Regions from separate parts of the Protofrankia sp. CiP3 genome, predicted to be linked through region 2. Evidence: predicted binding sites of a transcription regulator. Region 2 holds the regulator's gene; each other region holds the start of a gene.
The links. Region 2 encodes LexA, which represses DNA repair genes until DNA is damaged. Its sites were predicted from a motif close to CGAACNNNNGTTCG; they were not measured.

Region 1 (7,630 bases), on a different contig from region 2:
CAGGTCGAGCCCGAGCTTGGGCGTCCAGGTACCCGTCAGGGCCATGACGCCGTACAGCAACGCCAGCAGGCCGGAAAGGAGGCCGATGCGGGACCAGGCGGGGCGTGTGGCCTTACGCCGTGGCCCTGACCCTTGTGCCAACGGATGTCCCTTCGTCACGCGCCGGTGCGCTCACTTCACTGCCTGTCTGGCTGCTTACCTCAGTACCTGCTAATACCTGCTGCCTCAGTACCTGGTGGACCCGTCAGCCGCCGCGAGCGGCGCTGGATCCATCGGTACCCCCGGCGATTGATGCCCCGGCGACAGGCAATGGACCATGCCGGCTCCGCCTTCAGCCGGCTGAGCCAACGACGCAAGCCGCGCCCAAGCTATCGGAACGACTGCCAAAGCGGATGCGTTCCTATACCACGTTCAGCTGAAGCATGCTTGAGATGCTCCGGCAAACAGGACTGTCCGGCTCGCGCCGCCCAAGCGGCGCCCCGCGTCATCGCTGCCCGTCCAGGGCCGCGCGACGCGCGGGTACCCCGGCCGTCGGTCGACGCCCAGCACAGAGCGTCTCCCGCCGCCTCGCGACCCAGCCACCCGGACGCCGCTCCCCGATCGGACGACGACTCCCGAAACACACCGTAGATCTTCATTCCGGCTCGCGGCGCCCGTCCGGTTTTCCCGGCCCTGGGGCGCTCTCGCTCCCCGGCGTGTCCCCGCCTGCGGGCAGATCTTTCTTGGTCATGTCGATGCTCGGCTCGGCCGGAGCGTGGTCGTCAGCCCCGTCGTCACCCGTCGCACGGTGGTGATCCGGCTGGCCGTCGGCTGCCTCGCCGTCGGGCTGCGAGTCGTCATCCGGGGCGGAGACGACCCGCGCGATCGCCGCGCGAGCGAACCGGCACACGACCTCCGGCGCGACCTCCAACAGCACGTCGCCCTCGTCGACCTCGACCACGGTCGCGTAGAGTCCGGCCGTGGTCACCACCAGGGTGCCCGGCAGGAGCGACGCCAGCGTCTGCTGGTGCGCCCGTTGGCGGCGGCGCTGAGTCGACATGAAGAAGAAGACAAGCGCCACGATGAGGATCAGCGGCAGAAAACCACCGATGCCGCTCCCGCCGCCATCTTTGGCCACGGTCTCGGCGACTACCATTGCTTGCACGTCCACGTCCTCCCATGTTGTGCGGCCGATGCTACGTACCGGCCGCGGGCACGTGACGCGCAGGCCCCGGTCAGGCCCTGCCCAGGTGATCTTCAATCACGTGGGCAGGGCCTGACCGGGGCCCCTGGGAGCGTCCCAGCGCGCCTTCCAGGGGATCAAGGCCGAGATGGGTGAACGCGGCCGGAGTGGCGATCCGTCCGCGGGGGGTCCGGGCCAGCAGCCCGGCACGCACCAGGAACGGCTCGGCGACCTCCTCGACCGTGTCCTGCTCCTCCCCCACCGCCACGGCCAGCGTAGCCAGGCCGACCGGACCCCCACCGAACCGGCGTACCAGAGCCTCCAGTACCGCCCGGTCAAGCCGGTCCAAGCCGAGCGCGTCCACGTCATAGACACGCAGTGCGGCCTGAGCGACCTCACGGGTGACGATCCCGTCCGCCCGCACCTCGGCGTAGTCACGGACCCGGCGTAGCAGCCGGTTGGCGATCCGCGGCGTCCCTCGCGACCGCCCGGCGACCTCGGTGGCGCCGTCGCCGGTCAGCCTCACCCCGAGCAGCCTGGCCGACCGGGTCAGCACGCTGGTCAGTTCATCGGGATCGTAGAAGTCCATATGGGCGGTGAAGCCGAACCGGTCGCGCAGCGGGCCGGTGAGAAGACCCGACCGCGTGGTCGCGCCGACCAGGGTGAACGGAGCGAGGTCCAGCGGAATCGCGGTCGCGCCGGGGCCCTTGCCAAGCACGACGTCGACCCGGAAATCCTCCATCGCGGCGTACAGCAGCTCCTCCGCCGGCCGCGCGATCCGATGGATCTCATCCAGGAACAACACGTCGCCCGGAGCGAGCGCGGTGAGGATCGCGACAAGATCTCCCGCGCGTTCGACCGCCGGGCCGCTGGTCATGCGCAACGGAACCGCCAGCTCCCGCGCAATGATCATCGCAAGGCTGGTCTTGCCCAGCCCGGGCGGCCCGGACAACAGGACATGATCGGGCGGACGCGCACGGGCGCGTGCCCCCTCCAGCATGATCGTAAGTTGTTCGCGCACCTTCTGCTGGCCGATGAACTCCGCCAGGCTGTCCGGCCGCAGACCAGCCTCGAAGGCTCGTTCCTCCGGCTCGGCCACCGGCGAGACCAGGCCATCGGCGTCCATCGGCTGCCTCATCGGGGCCGCAGCGCGGCCAGCGCCCGGCGCAACAGCACAGCCACGGTGTCCGGCGCCTGGTCGTCACCGGCAGCACCGCCTGGCTCACTACTGTCGGCACCGTCGGCGCGCACCACGGCCAGCGCGTCCTCGGCCTCCCGCGCGGTGTAACCGAGCCCGAGCAACGCGAGACGGACCTGTTCACCGACGGCGGCCCGGGATCGGCCAGCCGATGCCGGCGCGCCGCCGTGCGGGCCGGCATCGGTGTTCGTGCCGGCGTTACCAGCCTGGGCCGGCACCGCCGCCGGTGCGCCGAGGCGGTCCTTGAGATCGAGGACGATGCGCTGCGCGCCCTTGCGGCCGATGCCGGGCACCTTCGTCAGCGCGGCGAGGTCCTCGGCCGCGACCGCCCGGCGCACCCCGTCGGGGCTGTGAACGCCGAGCACGGCCTGAGCGAGCCTGGGACCGACCCCGGAAGCGCTCTGCAGGGTTTCGAAGACGTCACGTTCGTCCGCGTCGACGAAGCCGTAGAGGGTGAGTTCCGTCTCCCGGACAACAAGGGTGGTGACCAGATGCGCATCCTGCCCTACCCGAAGTCGCGACAGGGTCGCGGGGGTGCACTGTACCAACAGCCCGACCCCGCCGACCTCGACGACGGCCGCTTCGAGCGACAGGGCCGCCACCGTGCCCGAAACAGAGGCAATCATCGACCAGGCTCCTTCCCGACGGCCTGGCCGCCATGGGCCGCCGCTCGCATCCGGGCCAGCGCCGGGCCACGCCACAGATGGCACAGGGCAAGAGCCAGCGCGTCCGCCGCGTCCGCCGGACGCGGCGGGTCGGGCAGCTTCAACAAGCGACTCACCATAAACGTGACCTGGGCTTTGTCCGCCCGGCCGCTGCCGCTGACCGCCGCCTTCACCTCGCTGGGCGTGTACAGTGCCACCGGCAGGCCCCGTCTGGCGGCGGCGACGATGGCCACCGCCCCGGCCTGCGCGGTGCCCATGACCGTCCGCACATTGGCCTGGCTGAACACCCGTTCGACCGCGACCGCGTCGGGGTTGTGACGGCTGATCCATTCCTCCACGCCCCGCTCAAGTGCGCACAGCCGCGCGGCAACGTCGTCGGTGGCCGGTGTGCGCAGTACTCCGACCGCGACCAGCGAGGCGCTCCGGCCAGGGCCGCCGTCAACCACACCGAGACCACAGCGCGTGAGCCCCGGATCGACACCCAGCACCAGCACCAGCACCCTCCCGCTGGCCGGTCCGCGGACCAGCCGTCCTGAACGCAGCCACCGTCGGGCATTGTGGCCCCGGCAGCGCCCACCACGATCGCGACACGCCCGAACGCCCGTTCGAGCTGCCCCGATCGTACTTTCGCCCGGCGGGGTACGGCCGAGCGGGGTGCCGGCAACCGCCCCGGGCGTCGCGAAGCGTGCGGGCCGCTCGACAGGCGGCGAGGAGCACTCCCGTCAGGCCGATACCAGTTCCATGATCTCATCGGAGATGTCGGCGTTGAACCAGACGTTCTGGACATCGTCGAGGTCCTCCACGGCCTCGACGAGCTTGAGGACCTTGCGCGCGGATTCCTCGTCCAGGGACACGCTGACGCTCGGCAGCCACGACAGGTCCGCCGACGAGACCACGAGCGCCGCGCCCAGCGCGGCGACGCGTACCGCGTTGAGGTCCGTCGCCTCGGAAACGACCTCGAAGGCGTCACCCAGCTCGTTGACCTCCTCGGCGCCGGCATCGAGGACGGCGGTGAGGACGTCGTCCTCGCTCAGGCCGGGCGTCTTGGGGACCAGGACCACCCCCTTACGGTTGAACAGGTACGACACCGAACCGGGATCAGCGACGCTGCCACCGTTCCGTGTGATCGCGACCCGGACGTCGGAGGCCGCCCGGTTGCGGTTGTCGGTGAGGCACTCAACCAGGATGGCCACGCCACTCGGCCCGTACGCCTCGTAGATGATCTCTTCGTAACTGACGCCGCCGGCAAGCTCCCCCGAACCACGCTTGACGGCCCGGTCGATGTTGTCGTTCGGTACCGATTGCGACTTGGCCTTCGCGATGGCGTCCGCCAGCGTCGGGTTCCCCGCCGGGTCGCCGCCGCCGGTCTTCGCCGCCACCTCGACAGATTTGATCAACTTGGCGAACAGCTTGCCGCGGCGCGCATCGACGACCGCCTTCTTGTGCTTCGTGGTCGCCCACTTGGAGTGACCGCTCATGCTCTGCCCCTCACCTGTACTGGCCCCGCCTTCCACGATTGCGTACGACAATGTCGACAAACAGCTGGTGAATCCGGATATCACCGGTCAGTTCCGGGTGGAACGCGGTCGCCAACAGACTGCCCTGGCGGACCGCGACAATCCTGTCACCAACCTGGCCGAGAACCTCGACTTCATCCCCGACCTTCTCCACCCACGGTGCCCGGATGAAAACCGCCCGAACCGGGCCGCCAGCAACACCGATAAGATCGATATCTGCCTCGAACGAGTCCACCTGACGGCCGAAGGCATTGCGCCGCACAACGACGTCCAAGCCCGCGAGCAGCGGCTGGCCGGGAGCCGCGTCCAGGACCTCCCGAGCCAGCAGAATCATGCCCGCGCATGATCCAAAAACCGGCAGCCCAGCCGCGATCGCCAGGCGCAAGGGCTCCAGCAGATCGAACACACGCAGCAACCGACCGATCGTGGTGGACTCCCCGCCGGGCAGGACCAGCCCGTCCACAGCGCTCAGCTCAGCCGCGTGGCGGACCTCCAGCGGATGAGCGCCGGCCGCGGCGAGCGCCCGGACATGCTCACGGACATCACCTTGCAGGGCAAGCACACCCACCCGGACCGGCACCGCCGGGGTGACCATGCCGAAATCGCTCACCAGCCGCGATCGGCGAACCTGGCCGCGGGCTCCAGCTCGCCGGCGCTGATGCCGACCATCGCCTCCCCGAGCCCACGCGAGACCTTCACCAGGACATCCGCATGGTTGTACATAGTGGTAGCCTCGACGATCGCCCGCGCGCGCCGCGCCGGATCACCGGACTTGAAGATACCCGAGCCGACGAACACACCGTCGGCACCCAGCTGCATCATCAGCGCGGCATCCGCGGGAGTGGCGATACCGCCCGCGGTGAACAGCACGAGCGGGAGTTTTCCCAGCCGGGCGACCTCGGCCACAAGCTCGTAGGGAGCGCGTAGCTCCTTGGCCGCCGCAAACAGCTCGGCTGGGTCAAGAACGGACAGCCGGGCGATCTCCGCTCTGATCGTACGCATGTGCACGACCGCGTTGGACACCTCACCGGTGCCCGCCTCGCCCTTGGAGCGGATCATCGCCGCGCCCTCGCCGATACGGCGCAGCGCCTCCCCCAGGTTGGTGGCGCCGCAGACGAACGGAACGGTGAACCGCCATTTGTCGATGTGATGGTGTGGATCGGCGGGAGTGAGGACCTCGGACTCGTCGATGTAGTCGACTCCCAGCTCCTGGAGCACCTGAGCCTCGACGAAGTGGCCGATACGGGCCTTGGCCATGACCGGGATCGACACCGCCCCGATGATCTGCTCGATCATCTCCGGGTCGCTCATGCGAGCCACGCCGCCCTGCGCGCGAATGTCGGCCGGCACCCGCTCCAAGGCCATCACCGCGACCGCACCGGCGTCCTCGGCGATTCTCGCCTGGTCGGCGGTGACCACATCCATGATCACACCGCCTTTGAGCATCTCCGCCATGCCGCGCTTGACGCGGGCCGTTCCCACCTGGGTACCGGCGGGAGCGGGAGACTCGGCCGCTCGTGCGTGCCCGTCGTCCGGCTGCGCAGGCTCGGGTGCGGTCAGGCCATCGGACATGGCTCGCCTCTCTGTGTCTCTGGTGTCTCCGTACACGGATCCGCCTGGGATGAGTGCCCTCGCCCACGCGAAACTCCGGCAAACCCGGACGGCCGCTTACCAGGGACCGTGCGGGATACGCGAATTCGCACCGGACGGGGACCTCCTATGGTACGGCCGAAGTAGCGGCCGCATCCCACCCGGACCTCCCCCACACGGCAAACTTAGAGCGAGCGGCAATAGGGGACGCGGCGTCGCGGGGCTGGGGCACGCACCTCACCACGTTGTCGTCGGTCGCCACCCAACACCAGGGTGACTCCCTCCTCCGCCTCGCGATGCACGCACCCCAGCCCCGCTCCTTGATCCACGCCCCTATTGCCGGTCGCTCCTAATGATCACATATAGCTGACGGGATGCGGGCAGCCGAGACTCATACCATCTCATAGAAGCCCTAAGGGGCAAATCCAGTCATATCACCATTCAACGTACCGCCACCGGTATTTTTCTCGTCACCGTCGTTCTTCCCGTCTCCGCCGCCCCGCGGCGGGAGGGCGTCGTCGATCTCGAAGTAGGCGGGCAGCTGCCCGCGCCCGGCCAGTCGCAGCACCCGGACCAGCCGCCTGCCCCGCAAGGCCCGTACATCACGAACCGCGTCGTTGTACAGCTGGCGGGCGAGGGCCACCCGCGCCGCGGCGACGTCCACCGCGTGCAGGGCGTCGGGCGCGCGATCCGCTGTCGCGGCGACAGCGGGTGACCGCAGCGCCCGGCTGAGATTGTTCTCCACCGCTTCGGCGTCGTCCAGCGGGCTGTCAGCGGCGAGGACCGCATGGGCCGCCCGCGTCCGGGCGGCCGCCGCGCCCAGTTCCGTCAGCTCGCACTGCCGGGCGAGTTCCCCAGCCGCGGCCACCCGCAGCGCCAACTGGCTGGTCAGACCCGCACGGGCGTCGGTGACCCGGACAGCGAGACGGTCCAGACGGCTCGCAAGCCAGGTGAGGTAGGTGGCGATCAGAACAATGACCACGACCGTGAGGACGACTAGGGGCACCTCGCGCAGCGTAGTCAACGGCGAATGATGTCGCGCCGGGGGGCTTGACTCCGATCAAGCAGAATGGCGCATCGTTTCAGAATCAGGACTCACCGCCACCGACACGGGCACGTCACCGGCAACCATCTCATACACCCCGGCAATACGTTTCGCTATCGTCGGCCAGTCGTAGGCGGCCACCACCGCACGGCCCCGCTCGGCGAGGCGGTTGCGCTCAGCCTGATCGGCCAGCAGCTCGGCAAGTGTGTGGGCGAGCCCGGCCGCATCCCCAGCTGGGAACAGCCGGCCAGCCTGGCCGTCATCGAGAACGCGGCGGAAGGCGTCGATGTCGCTGGCCACCACCGGTGTGCCGGCGGCCATCGCCTCCAGCAGGACGATGCCGAAACTCTCCTGCCCGGTGTTCGGCGCGCAGTAGACCTCCCCGGAACGGAACACCCGGGGTTTGTCCGCGTCGGAGACCAGGCCGAGCAACCGCACCCGCTCCCGCAGGCC
Region 2 (7,630 bases):
GATCGTGTCGTCGTACTGGATCCCGGGATCCGCGCAGTCCCACGCGGCCTGCGCGATGGTGCGGAACAGCGGCCGCGCCCCGATGGTCTCGATGATCCGCCCGTCGATCCGGGCCCGCAGGTGGAAGTCGGTGCCGTCGAGCACCGCCCGCATGAACTCGTCCGTCACCCGGACCGAGTTGTTGGCGTTCTGGTACTGCACCGAGACGATGTCACGGCCGCCGAGGTCCATGTCGAAGCCGGCGTCCCGCAACGCTCGGATCTTGCTCTCCTCACGGGCCTTGCTCTCGACGAAGTCGACGATGTCGGGGTGGTCGACGTCAAGCACGACCATCTTCGCGGCTCGTCGGGTCGCGCCACCTGATTTGATCGTCCCGGCCGAGGCGTCGGCTCCACGCATGAAGCTGACCGGGCCGGACGCGGTACCGCCGGAGGAGAGCAGCTCCCTGGACGAGCGGATGCGTGACAGGTTCAGCCCGGCACCCGAGCCACCTTTGAAGATCAGGCCCTCTTCCCGGTACCAGTTGAGGATCGACTCCATCGTGTCGTCGACGGACAGGATGAAACAGGCCGAGACCTGCTGTGGCGCCGAGGTGCCGACGTTGAACCACACGGGGCTGTTGAAGCTGAAGACCTGGTGCAGGAGCATCCAGGTCAGCTCCTGCGCAAAGACCTCGGCGTCGGTCTCCGACGCGAAGTACCCGTTCTGCTGCCCGGCGGCCGCGTAGGTGCGCACGACCCGGTCGATGAGCTGGCGCAGCGACCATTCGCGCGTGGCAGCGCCCAACGCGCCGCGGAAGTACTTGCTCGTGACGATGTTCGTGGCGTTCACCGACCAGAAGTCAGGGAACTCCACCCCGCGCTGCTCGAAGTTGACCGAACCGTCCCGCCAGTTGGTCATCACGACGTCCCGCAGCTCCCAGGTGACCTCGTCGTAGGGATGTACACCGGGTGACGTGTAGACACGTCCTACTTTCAGGCCGGTGGTCTTACCAGCGGGCCGGGTCGACTTCGTGCCGCGGGTCTCGGTCATGGCGCTCCTCGTCTGGCGGATACGGCATTGGGCGGCGACTAGGGCGTGTTTCGACAGTCACCTGGACGCGGCTCCCTGATCGAACGACGACTTCCGAAACACGCCGTAACCAGCTGGTGAACTACCTGGCCTGCGTCCGAAGACCGGCGATCGCGGTCTCGAAGTCCGCCAGGGAGTCGAAGGCCAGGTACACCGAGGCGAACCTCAGGTAGGCGACCTCGTCAAGATCTCGCAGTGGGCCGAGAATCGCTCGGCCGATCTCGTCCGAGGGAATCTCGGCCGCTCCGGACGCACGCAGCGTGTCCTCGACCAGCTGAGCAAGCTGGGCCAGCGCGTCCGTCTCCACCGGGCGGCCCTGGCACGCCCGGCGCACCCCCGCCACCACCTTCGCGCGGCTGAACGGCTCGGTGACCCCGCTGCGTTTGATGACCCGTAGTGATGCCTCCTCGATCGTCGTGAACCGGCGGCCGCAGGACGAACACGATCGCCGACGGCGGATCACGGCACCTTCCTCGGTCTCGCGGCTGTCGACAACCCTGCTGTCCGGGTGTCGACAAAACGGGCATCGCACGGACGATCCCCCAAGATCTTGATGACTTACACCTTCGTAACTACCACATGTTGTGGTGGACGATAGAGTCAGCCACCACGGCCTGGCAAACCCGCCGGCGTGTCCAACGGTCAGGGCAGGCGAAGCGCCTGACCCGGAACAAGATCGGTGGTGTCGAGCTGATTCATACCGGCCAGCCGCGCCACAACCACCCGGGTGTCACCCTCAGGCGCCAGCCCACGCGCTATCCCCCACAGGGTCTCCCCGGACTGGACCACATGAACACGCGCCGGCCCGCCGCCCCCACGCGACGAGGCCAACGAGGTCACCCGCGCGAGCGACAGGACCAGACAGAAGACAGCCGCGACGAGGACGACCAGGACCGCCCGACCTCTCCTGGTCAACCTCAGTGGAGGCTCAGCCGACCTCTCCACCACACACTCCTTCAACCTCCGAGATCGCAAACGACGAACATCCGTTCGATCGAACTCCCGATCGAGTTTCTACCGCACGACCCCGACGGAATCGCCACGACACGCTCGAACAGACGTTTGAGAAATTCGGTCACGGCAGTTACGGTCGTACCGATGAGATGTCGGTTGTGACCACCAGCGCCGGTTCCTGGCAAAACCACCGGGTCCGCCGGGAGCGGAGTCTGCCACGACCGCGAAACGAAGGAGAACGGCAGGTATGACCACCGACCCCAACCGCGCCCGACGTGGCCGGCCACCACGCGGCAGCGTGCGCGACCTGCCGGACGGGCCGGCGGACGCGTCGGGCCTGACCCCCCGCCAGCGCAAGGTGCTGGAGGTGATCCGCAATGCCGTCGAGCGCCGCGGATACCCCCCCAGCGTGCGCGAGATCGGCCAAGCGGTCGGGCTGACCAGCACAAGCAGCGTCGCGCATCAGCTCAGGATGCTGGAGGAGAAGGGCTTCCTACGGCGTGACCCCCACCGCCCGCGGGCCATGGAGGTACTTTCCGCGGACGCACCGGTCCGCCCGGCGGCACGTGACAGCCTCCGTCTCGGGGCACCAGCGACGCCGGCTGCCGGTGCCGACGGATCGGTGGTCCCGCCGGACGGCCGTCGCGACGCGGCCTACGTACCCGTCCTCGGCCGCATCGCGGCGGGCGGGCCGATTCTTGCCGAACAGGCGGTTGAGGAGATCTTCCCTCTTCCCCGGGAAATCGTCGGCGAGGGCACCCTGTTCATGCTACGCGTTGTCGGGGATTCCATGGTCGATGCCGCGATCTGCGACGGGGACTGGGTGGTCGTCCGGCAACAGCCGGTCGCGGACAGCGGCGAGATCGTCGCCGCAATGATCGATGGCGAGGCCACGGTCAAGACCTTGCGTCACCGTGATGGCCATGCATGGCTCCAACCACAGAACCCGGCCTATGCCGATATTCCGGGTGACGAGGCGGCGATCCTCGGCCGGATCGTCGCGGTTCTGCGCCGGGTCTGATCGTGGCTGGCTGTGCCGACCGGGAGAAAGCCGGACGCATGGTGGCGGTCGTCGGGCCGACCGCGGCCGGCAAAAGCGAACTCGCGATCGACCTTGCCGCCGTACTCGGCGGTGAGGTCGTCAATGCCGACTCCATGCAGCTCTACCGCGGCATGGACATCGGCACAGCCAAAGTACCGACGCGGGAGCGCAGAGACGTCCCGCACCATCTGCTTGACATCTGGGAAATCACCCATGCCGCTGACGTGGCGTCCTACCAGGCCAGAGCACGAACCGTCATCGACGATCTGCTGAGTGCCGGCCGGACCCCGGTGCTCGTCGGCGGCTCAGGGCTCTACATCAGGGCTGTCATCGACGACCTCAGGTTTCCTGGCACCGACCCGGCGGTACGCGCGCGCCTTGAACAGGAGCTGTCCGAACGCGGGGCGGCCGCGTTGCACGCCGACCTGACCGCGCGGGCGCCCAGAGCGGCTGCCGCCATCCTGGCCAGCAATGGTCGCCGCATCGTGCGCGCGCTGGAAGTGCTGGAGCTCACCGGCGGCTTCGCCGCCTCCCTACCGGAACACCGCGCGGTCTATGACGTCGTTCAGATCGGCCTCGACCATCATGACCTTGATATCCGAGTCGCCGACCGCGTGGCGGAGATGTGGGCTGCCGGCATGGTCGAAGAGGTTCAGACGCTCGCCGGTCTGGGCCTGCGGAAAGGACGCACCGCCTCACGCGCCCTGGGCTACGCCCAGGTCCTGGCGTGGTTGGATGGCGAGATCGAATCCAGTGAAGCCGCCCGGCTCGCGACAATTGCCGCGACGCGCCGATTCGTCCGCAGACAAAGGTCGTGGTTTCGCCGCGATCCCCGCATAATTTGGCTAGACCATCCCGACGTCGATCAGGTGGCGGGCATGGTCAGCTCAGCCTGACATGCGATGGGTACCGGCGACCCGTTCATCCCGGCGTCTGGAGACATCTGTGACCGCGCTCGAGCTGAACCTCGTCCCGGCCCTGTGCGCCGCATTCGACGACGGATCGTTGCAGCTGCATTACCAGCCCGAGGTTGACCTGCACAACGGGTCGGTCCCGGCAATGGAGGCGTTTCTGCGTTGGCAGCATCCCGATCGTGGGTTGATGCGCCCGTCACAGTTCATGCCGGTCGCCGAAGCGGCCGGCCTGTCCGAACAGGTCGGACGCTGGGTGCTGCGGACCGCCGTGACGGAGGCTCGGACGTGGCACGAGATGGCTTCAGGGACCATGATCCGCCCACCTCGCCTGTGGGTGAACGTCACTGCCGACCAGCTGACCAGGCCGGATTTCGCGGCCGAGGTGGAACACCTCGTGCGTGACCGGGGGCTGCCGCCGGGAGCCCTCGGGCTGGAGTTCACCGAACAGACTCTTGGGCTGGCGCACATCGGGGTCCCCCGCCTGTTGGCCCAGCTACGCTCGTTCGGGCCAGCGATCGGTGTTGACGGGTTCGGCACCTGGTATGCTTCGATGTCGACTCTTGATGTCCTGCCGCTGGACATGGTGAAGATCGACGGTCGGTTCCTTCATGCGATGCAGCGGGACCTGGAAGGTGAAGCCGTACTGGCCTCGATCATTACGCTGGCTCACCGACGCCGGCTGATGGTGGCGGCAGAAGGCGTCGACAGCGCGGTCATCGCATCCAGGTTGGCGGCGATGAACTGTGACCGCGGCGCCGGCCGGCTGTTCTGCCCACCCGTTCCCACCGACGACGCCCGGATGATCGCGCTCGGCCGCGGCCGGCCAGACCGGTGGCAGCAGCGATCGGGTCCATCCGCGGCGTCTTCCCGCCCCACGTCCCGCCACGCCGCCACCGTACCGATGCGCGCACCCGCCGGTGCCGGCTGAGTAACGGATCGACCATCCGCATGCAACCGTGTGTCAGAGAAGGGCAAATATGACGCTTCCCGCCGTTGAGGACACCATCCGCGACCAGTTCTTCGACGCCACCGGCGAGGGACTCGATCTCGTCGATCGAGCGGCCCTACGCCGAGTTCCGGGTCTGACGACCGAACTCGACGACGTCACCGAGGTCGAATACCGCCAGCTCCGGCTGGAACGAGTCGTCCTCATCGGCGTGTGGACCACCGGGACCGCCACCGACGTCCAGACCTCCATGACCGAGCTCGCGGCACTCGCGACCACGGCGGGCTCGGTCATCCTGGACGCGCTCGTCCAGCGCCGTGACACTCCCGACGCCGCGACATACGTCGGTTCCGGCAAGGCCCGGGAACTGAGCGAGGTCGTTGCCGCTGTCGGCGCCGACACCGTTGTCTGTGACGGGGAACTGACCCCCGGCCAGCTGCGCCAGCTGGAGGATGTCGTAAAGGTCAAGGTCATCGACCGGACCGCGCTGATCCTGGATATTTTTGCCCAGCACGCGACCTCCCGGGAAGGCAAGGCGCAGGTCGAGCTTGCTCAACTGCAGTACATGCTGCCGCGACTGCGCGGCTGGGGTGAGTCGATGTCACGGTCCGGCGGCGGCATCGGCACCCGGGGCCCCGGTGAAACAAAGATCGAAACCGACCGGCGGCGCCTGCGCGCGCGCATGACCAAACTCCGCCGGGAACTCGCCGACATGAAGACGGTCCGGGCGACGAAGCGGTCCTCACGGCAACGCAGCAGTGTACCCGCGGTCACGATCGCCGGATACACCAACGCCGGCAAGTCCTCGCTGCTCAACCGCCTGACCGGCGCGGGCGTGCTCGTCGAGGATGCGCTGTTCGCCACGCTTGATCCAACGGTACGGCGGGCCACACTCCCGGACGGCCGGATCTTCACCCTCGCGGACACCGTCGGCTTCGTCCGCCATCTGCCGCACCAGATCGTCGAGGCGTTCCGCTCGACCTTGGAGGAGGTCGCGGACGCCGATCTTCTCCTGCACGTGGTCGATGGTTCGCATCCCGATCCGATGTCACAGATTTCGGCTGTCCGCACGGTGATCAACGATGTCGACGCCGGTGACGTCCCCGAGCTGATCGTGGTGAACAAAACCGACCTGGCGGACCCGGCGGTACTGGCTCGGCTACGCCGAGAAATCCCAACCGCGGTCTTCGTGTCGGCCCGCACCGGCGAGGGCCTGACCACCCTGGTGGAGGCGCTGACCGAACATGTACCGCACCCCGCGGTTGACGTGCGTGTGCTGGTGCCCTTCGCCCGCGGGGATCTGGTGTCCCGGGTCTACGCCGACGGCGAGGTCCTCGATCTCGGGCACACAGCGGACGGCACCATTCTGCGGGCTCGGGTACCGGTCGGCCTCGCCGCCCAGCTCGCCGTGTTCCAGCTCGAACCAGCCTGAAAACGGATGGGCAAGCCGACCGGTCGAGCTCGTGTAGCTATGCCGCCCGCTGGCCGACGGCCTCGCGCCAGAAATCGATCAGCACCGCCGCGGTAGCCGGTGGATTTTCGGTCGCGGGTGAGTGCGCGGCGTCAGGGATCACTTCGTAGCGGGCACCGACACGCACGGCCATGTCCGCCTGCAGATGCGGCGGCCAGGCGTCATCGGCGATGCCGTGCGCAACCAGAACAGGCGCGGCGGCCTCGCGGATCACAGCCGCGAGCTCGCCGACCCGGTCAGGCTCGCCAAGAAGCTGCTCACCCATGACCCGCAGGCCAATGTCGCTGCTGGCGAAGAACCTGCGCTCGAGGAACTCCAAACCACCCGGTGGATAGACGGTGGTGTCCGCGACGCGCACCGCGGCCCACACCGCGTCGCGACCGCTGCGGTCGTAGACGATCCGCATGGCTCGCAACGCGATCCGGCGGGCGCCGACGATGCCCGCGGGACCCGAGCTGAGCAACACCAGGCTGGCCATGATCGAAGGCCGGTTAATGACCGCGGCACGGGCGACCAGACCGCCAAAGGAATGGCCGAGCAGATGCACCGGCCGGCCGATCTCGTCGACCACGCGCCCTACGTCCGCAGCCAGTGCCTCGACCATGCAGTCCCGTTCCGGATCGGCGGCCGGCGACTCGTACTGGCCACGCTGGTCGATCGCGATGACATTGAACCCCGCCTGCGCCAGCCCTTTCATGATCAGCAGATAGTCCTCCTTGCTCCCGGTGTACCCGGGCAGCAGGACGACCGGTGGATCAGCTGGTGAGCCAGCTCGCAGTGCCGCCAGACCCGCGTAGGTCAAGCGCCGCACTCCCGGTGGCAGTTCCGTCGACGTCAAGAGCATTACTAGTGACTCCCCCATTTCCAGCAGGCGACCACGTACCCCACACCGTAAGGCGCACCAACGTACTCAGCGTAAGATATCCATGACCGTTCGTGCGTGTCACTCGGCCTGGAAACAAGACTCGCGCCAGCCAGTACCTGCCACGAGGCACGGCCCGCCGCCATCAGCTCACGGGAGAGAGCGGGCTCGAGCCGCAGCAACCCGGGCGCGTCAGCCGCGGCCAACGCCGCAGCCACCGTGTCGTCATGAGCCGCGGCGCGTTCATCAAAGCCGCCGGGAGCGCCGACCGTCCGCCGCGCGCTGCCGTCCGCCATCACCAGGAACGCGACCCTGGCCGCACGTTGAGCCAACGTGACGCCGATGGTGGCAGCCTCCCGCGGGACGGTCA
Region 3 (7,630 bases), on a different contig from region 2:
CACTCCGAACCGCCATCCCTCACCCGGCTTGGGACCGTCAGGGCGCCTTCGGCCGCCGGCCAGGCCGAGAGCGCGACCGATGGCCTGAGTGACCCGGCCCTGGTCGCACAGCTCGACAACGACGGCGCGGCTATGCGGCTCCGGGTCCAGGCTGACCGGGTTGACCGCGATGAGGCGCTGGCCCAGCTGTCCATCCTCCTCGTGCAACGACGGAATGCGGCCGAGCGGACCGCACGCGATCAGGATGACGCGCTGCGCTGGGTGCGGCCTGTCGAGGCCCGTCTCACCCAGCGGTTTGGCGGTGCCAACGGCCACCCCGGCATTGACCTTGGAGCCGCGCTGGGCACCCGGATCGTCGCCGCCCACGGCGGCACAATCATCTATGCGGGATGGGAGTCCGGCTACGGCAACTTCGTACAGATCATGCACGAAAACAAAATTGTCACCTGCTACGGCCACCTGTCACGCATCGATGTCCGGGTCGGCCAGGTGGTCGCCACCGGCCAGCAGATCGGCCTGGAAGGCTCAACCGGTTATTCGACCGGCCCGCACCTGCACTTCGAGGTCCGGCTCAACGGCCAGGACGGCATGAAGATCGACCCGCTGGCCTGGCTCGCCGAACACGGCGTGACCTACTAGCGCACCGGAATGACGATCTCAAACCCCCTCTAAAAGCTGCCTGCGTTACGCGACACCAGCGTGACAGCTGGTCAGAGCTTTTCAACGGGTGCGAAACGCAGGAGCAACCGTTTGGTTCCCGTGCCATCCCCAAAATCAATACTGGCTTCCAGATTGTCACCGGATCCCGCCATGGCGACAACCTGGCCCAGCCCAAACGTGTCGTGGTTGACCCGGTCACCCGTGGTCAGATCGGGAATGGGACGTGGGACCGGCGAAGGCCGGCGGCCGGGTAGTCCGCCGGCCTTCGCCGACGACGGCCCAGCGGACGCCGAGCCCCACCCCGACACCCGCGGCGCGGACACGGGCGACGGCGGTCGTGTGCTCTCCTGCCAGGTAATCAGCTCCGTCGGCACCTCGTCGAGGAAACGCGACGGTGGGTTATACGCCGGCTGCCCCCAGGCACTGCGGACATGCGCCCGGGTCAGGTAGAGCCGGGCCCGAGCGCGGGTGATGCCGACATAGGCGAGGCGACGTTCCTCCTCAAGCTCGGTCGGGCTGCCGAGCGTGCGGATATGCGGGAACATACCGTCCTCCAGCCCGGTCAGGAAAACAACCGGGAACTCCAGCCCCTTTGCACTGTGCAGGGTCATCAAAGTGACGACCCCGGCTCCGCCGTCAGCGGGGTCGGGTATCTGGTCGGCATCGGCGACCAGGGAGACCTGGGCCAGAAAGTCCGCAAGTGAACCCTGCGGAAAGCGTTCGGTGAACTCCCGGGCCACGCTGACGAGTTCCTGCAGGTTCTCCACCCGTCCCGCGGCCTCGATGTTTTCCTGCGCGGTCAGTTCGGCGAGGTACCCGGTTCGTTCCAGGGCCGCCTCCAGCGCCGTTACCGGACCGGCCTCCCCGACCGCCCGCAGCTCGGCGAGAAGGTCCACGAAACCACGGACCGCGGTCGCGGAACGGGTAGGCAGGCCCGGGATCTCCGCCGCCTGGCGCAGGGCGTCGGCGAACGGAATCCGTTCTTTTTCGGCAAAGACGGCGAGCATCGTCTCGGCACGCTCGCCAATGCCCCGCTTGGGCACGTTGAGAATACGCCGCAGACTCACCGTATCCGCCGGATTGGCCAGCACCCGCAGATAGGCGAGGAGATCCCGGACCTCACGCCGATCGTAGAAACGCACTCCGCCGACCACTCGGTAGGGCAGCCCGACCCGCATGAACAGTTCCTCGAAGACACGGCTCTGGGCATTGGTCCGGTAGAAGACAGCGACGTCACCTGGCCTGGCTGTGCCGGCGTCGGTGAGCCGATCGACCTCGGCGGCGACAAACGCGGCCTCATCGTGCTCGCTGTCGGCGACGTAACCGACAATCTTCTCACCGTCGCCCGCGTCCGACCACAGCCGTTTGGGCTTACGCTGCCCGTTACGGGCGATCACCGCGTTGGCCGCCAGCAGGATCGTCTGCGTGGAACGGTAGTTCTGTTCCAGCAGAACCACGGTCGAGTCAGGATAGTCCTGTTCGAACTCGACGATGTTGCGGATGTTCGCGCCCCGGAAGGCATAAATCGACTGATCGGCATCACCGACCACACAAAGCTCGGCCGGTTCCACACCATGGCTCCCCGCGCCTGGGCGGACCGGCTCACCGTCCACGGTCAGTGGGGATACGCGGCCGACCAGCTCCCGTACGAGCACGTACTGAGCGTGATTGGTATCCTGGTACTCATCGATGAGAACGTGCCGGAACCGGCGCCGGTAATGCTCGGCGACCTCCGGGAATGCCTGCAACAGGTTCACGACAGACATGATCAAATCATCAAAATCGAACGCGTTCGCTTCCGCGAGCCGGCGCTGATAAATGCCGTAGGCCTCGGCGGTGGCCCGTTCGACATGATTCACCGCCCGGTCGCGGGCGGTCTCCCAGTCGATCAGCTCGTTCTTGAGGTTGCTGATCCCGGCGGCGAGCGCGCGGGGAGGGTAGCGCTTGGGATCAAGGTCTAGATCGCGAGCGACCAACGCCAGCAGCCGCTGCGCGTCGGCCGCATCGTAGATTGAGAAACTGCTGGTGAACCCGAGTCGCGCCGCTTCCGACCGCAGAATACGCACGCAGGCGGAATGGAAGGTGCTGACCCACATCGCCCGCGTCCGGGCACCGACCAGCGCGGTGACCCGCTCCTTCATCTCGTTCGCGGCCTTGTTGGTGAACGTGATCGCGAGGATCTCGCCAGCGCGGACCTCGCGCACGGCCAACAGATAGGCGATCCGGTTCGCGAGCACCCGTGTCTTGCCCGATCCCGCGCCCGCGACCACGAGCAGCGGCGAACCGGCATGGACGACCGCGGCCCGCTGCTGCGGGTTCAGCCCCCCCAGCAGGACATCGGGATCGAGTCGCGGAGCGGGACGACCAGCCTGCTCGCCCGGGTCGAAACCGGCGTCAGCGCCGGCATCATCGAAGTCGGCGTACGGACCGCCGGAAAGAGTACTCATAGCAAATCGATCATATGTTCGACGTCCGACAGTTCTGGCAGCGATGCACACTCGACACCCTACGAGGCACCGGTAGGCCTCACGACAGGGCGTAGCGCCAGATCGGCATCCAGGCCGCTCCGATCCGCGGGCCATCCCGGGATCGATCAGCTGGCCGAGCGGGCGGCCGCCGGCACAGTCAGGAGGATCTCGGGCATCCGGTTTGACGACCATCGGCACGAGCGAGCATCCTGAGCGGGTGGCGCAGCATCTTATGATTATTTTCTGGGCGCGCGAACCCGCCTGACGAACCAGCGCTCCGGGTCCGTGCGCCTTGCCCTCCTGCCATGCCGACGGGGGGCTTTTTTGTTGCCGCGACCATGCAGCAGATGGTCGCCGAGCCATCGGGAGAGCAGCGATGAGCCGACCAGCCGCCACCCAGGCGCCGACCAGCAGTGATGGCGCCGCTGCCGAGACCCCGTCAAAACCCGGCCCGCCCCCAGGCGGCCGCCGTGCCGACCAGCCGGCCGCGGAGGTCCCCAATGCCGGCATCGACATCGCCGGCATCGACGTCGACCGGGCCGCGGCTGTGCTCACCGGGGTGGCCCAGCGCACCCGGGTCGTGCGCAGCGCGCACCTGTCCCGCCTGACCGGCGTGCCGGTGTGGTGCAAATGCGAGAACGAACAGCGCACCGCCTCGTTCAAGCTGCGCGGCGCCTTCACCCGGATCGCCCTCGCGGACCCCAAGGTGCGTGCGCGTGGCGTGGTCGCCGCCAGCGCTGGCAACCACGCCCAGGGCGTGGCCTACGCGGCGGCCCGCTTCGGCGTTCCAGCGACGATCTTCGTTCCAGCCGGGGCAAATCCTACAAAAATCGCTCGAACCAGGCGATTCGGCGCTCACGTCGAACTTGTCTCAGGCGACGTCGACGCCGCTCTGCTTGCCGCCGAGTCCGCCGCGCACGACCTCGGCGGGCTGCTCGTACACCCCTTCGACGACCCGATAGTGATCGCCGGTCAGGGCACGATCGGGCTCGAGCTGATCGAGCAGATACCGGGGCTGCGTACCGTGCTGGTCGGCGTTGGTGGTGGCGGGCTGATCGCGGGTATCGCGACAGCGCTCAGACAGCGCCGCGCCGATGTGCGGGTGATCGGTGTCCAGGCAGCGGGCGCCCCCGCTTTCGTCCGCTCCTGGCGCCGCGGGCACCGGCTGTGGGTACCGGCCACGACGATCGCGGACGGCATGGCCGTGCGGAGCCCGGGCAGTCTGCCGCTGGCCCTCGCCGCGGACCTGGTGGATGACATGGTCACGGTTGATGAGGAGGCGTTCTGGGAAGCGATGGTGATGTTGGCCCAGGGCGATGGCCAGACGGTCGAACCGGCTGGTGCCGCCGGGGCCGCGGCGCTGCTGCGCCATCCGGGCTGTGCGCAGGGCCCGACCGCGGTGGTCCTGTCCGGCGGGAACATCGACCAGGCGACCGCTGGCCGCGTACGGGCGCTGGCGGCCGAGTCGCTGCGCACACCCGCGGCCTGAACCGGCCGCATCGCCACCCAGGGCCACCCCCACGCCACCCGGGGCTACTCCCACTCGATGGTGCCAGGGGGTTTCGAGGTGATGTCGTAGACCACCCGATTCACCTGGGCGACCTCGTTGACCACCCGGTTGGAGATGCGTTCAAGCAGCTCATAGGGCAGCCGAGCCCAATCGGCAGTCATCGCGTCCTCGCTGGTGACCGCACGCAGGACAACCGGGTGCCCGTACGTGCGCTCGTCCCCCTGCACCCCGACCGAGCGGACGCCGGCCAACAGCACCGCGAACACCTGCCAGATTTCACGGTCCAACCCGGCACGACGGATCTCCGCGCGCACAATCGCATCCGCGGCCCGCAAGGCCTCAAGACGCTCAACAGTAACCTCACCGATGATCCGGACAGCAAGGCCAGGCCCTGGGAAGGGCTGCCTCCAGACAATCTCCTCGGGCAGCCCGAGTTCCTCGCCGAGCCTGCGCACCTCGTCCTTGAACAGCGTGCGCAACGGCTCCACCAGGTTGAAACGCAGATCGTCGGGAAGACCACCCACATTGTGGTGCGATTTGATCTTCGCCGCGGTCGGTGAACCGGACTCGATGACGTCCGGATACAGCGTCCCCTGCACGAGGAACTCAATCTGGGTTCCCTCGCTCTCGGCCCGTGTCTCGAGCTCGCGGGCCGCGGCCTCGAAGACCCGGATGAATTCCCGACCAATGATCTTACGTTTACGCTCGGGATCGGTGACACCGGCAAGCGCGGCGGCAAACCGGTCGGCCGCCTTCACCTGGAGCAGCTCAACGCCGGTCGAGGCAACGAAGTCCTTCTCGACCTGTTCGGCCTCGCCAGCACGCAACAAGCCATGATCGACGAACACGCACGTCAACTGATCACCCACGGCTCTGTGCACAACGGCCGCAGCCACCGCCGAATCCACCCCACCGGACAGCCCGCAGATGACCCGGCTGCCACCGACCTGAGCACGCACCGCCGCCACCGCCTCATCCGCGATGTTGAGCGTGGTCCAGTCCGGCCGGCACCCGGCACCGGCGAACAGGAAGTGCCGCAGGATGTCCAGCCCCCAGTCGGTGTGCGCGACCTCGGGATGAAACTGGACGCCGAACAGCCGGCGTTCGGTGTTCTCGAAGGCCGCGACCGGGGTTGCCGGGGTCGCCGCGGTGACCACGAAGCCAGGTGGTGGTGCCGTCACCGAGTCGCCGTGAGACATCCACACCTGCTGGGCGACGGGCAGATCCGCGAACAGGACGCCCGCAGCCGTGACCGCGAGCGGGGTAGCTCCATACTCCGCGACACCCGTGCGCGCGACCGTCCCGGCCAGCGCGTGCGCCATCACCTGATGGCCGTAGCAGATGCCCAGGACCGGGATACCGGCACCGAACAGCGCCGGATCCACCGCCAGCGCGCCCGGTGAGTACACCGACTTCGGCCCGCCCGAAAGGATAATCGCGGCGGGACGCCGAGCGATGATCTCCTCGACCGGAAGATCCCACGGCACGATCTCCGAATACACATGGCACTCGCGCACCCGCCTGGCGATGAGCTGAGCGTACTGGGCACCGAAGTCCACGACCAGAACCCGGTCATGGACGGGGCGGAACCCCGGATCGGTACCGGTCGAACGCCCGGCGGGCTGCGAGGCTGCGGTGTTCACGGCGGTGTTCACGGCGTCAGCCTACGAAGCGGCACGGGCCCACGGCCGCGCGGACATTGATCCTTTCCCGCAGCCGTGCCGTGACGGGTGTCCGCATGAGTCCCGGCCGGGGCACCACCCGGATCGCCGGACAGCGGCCGTGCGCACTGGCCGATCGTAACGATTCCGGCATTCACGACTACCATCAACTAGTATCGGCCCATGCCCGTCCGGCCGCTCCTGGGTTCGGCGGGAACCACTCCTGGGTTCGGCGGGAACACAGCCACCGCATCGAGCGGGAAGTGGGCAACAGTTCCCACACTTCCGGCCGTGCCGAGAAAACCATGATCCTATAGCCTTTGGGTGGCTACCCTAGGGTAGGCGTCTTTCGGGTCGCCTGTCCGTACCGCTAAGGTGCCTGTCGAGGGACATCCGGGCCCGATACCGAGCCATCCTGGTACGACGTGTTCCGGGAGGCTGGCGGAGAGGTTGCGAAGGTACGTGCGCAGACAACCGATAGCCAGCAGGGGCGTCGACGCGCCCGCGGCATCCCCAATGACGCCGGAGGAGCCCGCCGACGACGGTGGGCATCGCGTCGGTGTGCCTACGATTACCCCGGCGGCCCCCGGCGGCCTGCGGCGGATAGCGGCGAACGCCGCCACCCCGGCGAACTGGCGGGTCCGGACCAAGCTGATCGCGATTCTCGCCGTTCCAATGATCGCCATCCTGGTCAATGCCTCCCAGGGGGCCAATGCGGTCCTCAGCAGCACCCAGCAGATCAACAGAGTCCGCAACATGATCCAAATCAGTCGCGCCGCCACCACCCTCACGTTCGAACTGGAGCGGGAACGCACCTACACGATCGGCTATGTCGCGAGCGCGGGGCAACAGCGTTCCCTCGACGCGGTCAAAGCGGCACAGGCCCGGGTCGACCAGGCCGCCCGTGACTACGAGGACACCACCAGGGGCCGCCAGAATGGCTTCAGTGAGCAGACCCGGGCGGCAATCCAAGCAGCCGCCGACCGGCTGTCCCGCCGACAGAACGTGCGCGCGACGGCACTGACTGTCGTCGACCCGGACACCGTCACCGTGACCTATACAACTATTATCAACAGTCTTGTCAACCTGGCTGCCCTCATTCCGCAGGGTCAGGACGACGGGTCGCTGCTGGCGGACGTGACGAGCGCGGACGCGATTGCCCGCTCCGGGGAACTGCTGGCCGCTCAGCAGGCGCTGGTCTACGGCATTCTACAGAAGCAGCAGTTCGATAACAGCGACTATCGCGCGTTCGTCGGATTCCACACTGAGCGCGAAAGCCAGATTTCCCGCTTCGAGGGCGCGGCAACCGGCCCGCAGCGCGATTTGTACGG

Region 1: a site for LexA is predicted at 3,620-3,633, ahead of ruvC (crossover junction endodeoxyribonuclease RuvC). Genes of this name have one in related genera too.
Region 3: a site for LexA is predicted at 3,115-3,128, ahead of pcrA (DNA helicase PcrA). Genes of this name have one in related genera too.

What each region holds. Positions count from the first base shown of each region.
Region 1 covers NZ_CAKJTM010000091.1:582-8,211, forward strand. The annotation lists partial or broken gene MJ797_RS21420 (protein translocase subunit SecD) at 1-141, opposite strand, end outside; gene yajC (preprotein translocase subunit YajC) at 635-1,150, opposite strand; gene ruvB (Holliday junction branch migration DNA helicase RuvB) at 1,215-2,288, opposite strand; gene ruvA (Holliday junction branch migration protein RuvA) at 2,297-2,986, opposite strand; gene ruvC (crossover junction endodeoxyribonuclease RuvC) at 2,983-3,519, opposite strand; gene MJ797_RS21445 (YebC/PmpR family DNA-binding transcriptional regulator) at 3,748-4,503, opposite strand; gene pdxT (pyridoxal 5'-phosphate synthase glutaminase subunit PdxT) at 4,514-5,137, opposite strand; gene pdxS (pyridoxal 5'-phosphate synthase lyase subunit PdxS) at 5,149-6,114, opposite strand; gene MJ797_RS21460 (hypothetical protein) at 6,545-7,138, opposite strand; gene MJ797_RS21465 (glycosyltransferase family 4 protein) at 7,193-7,630, opposite strand, start outside.
Region 2 covers NZ_CAKJTM010000017.1:53,788-61,417, forward strand. The annotation lists gene MJ797_RS09135 (vitamin B12-dependent ribonucleotide reductase) at 1-1,032, opposite strand, end outside; gene nrdR (transcriptional regulator NrdR) at 1,154-1,603, opposite strand; gene MJ797_RS09145 (LysM peptidoglycan-binding domain-containing protein) at 1,714-2,016, opposite strand; gene lexA (transcriptional repressor LexA) at 2,273-3,046, shown strand; gene miaA (tRNA (adenosine(37)-N6)-dimethylallyltransferase MiaA) at 3,085-3,963, shown strand; gene MJ797_RS09160 (EAL domain-containing protein) at 4,013-4,909, shown strand; gene hflX (GTPase HflX) at 4,959-6,359, shown strand; gene MJ797_RS09170 (alpha/beta fold hydrolase) at 6,397-7,242, opposite strand; gene MJ797_RS09175 (class III extradiol dioxygenase subunit B-like domain-containing protein) at 7,245-7,630, opposite strand, start outside.
Region 3 covers NZ_CAKJTM010000012.1:74,872-82,501, forward strand. The annotation lists gene MJ797_RS07120 (M23 family metallopeptidase) at 1-639, shown strand, start outside; gene pcrA (DNA helicase PcrA) at 711-3,107, opposite strand; gene MJ797_RS07130 (threonine/serine dehydratase) at 3,505-4,617, shown strand; gene guaA (glutamine-hydrolyzing GMP synthase) at 4,662-6,293, opposite strand; gene MJ797_RS07140 (nitrate- and nitrite sensing domain-containing protein) at 6,762-7,630, shown strand, end outside.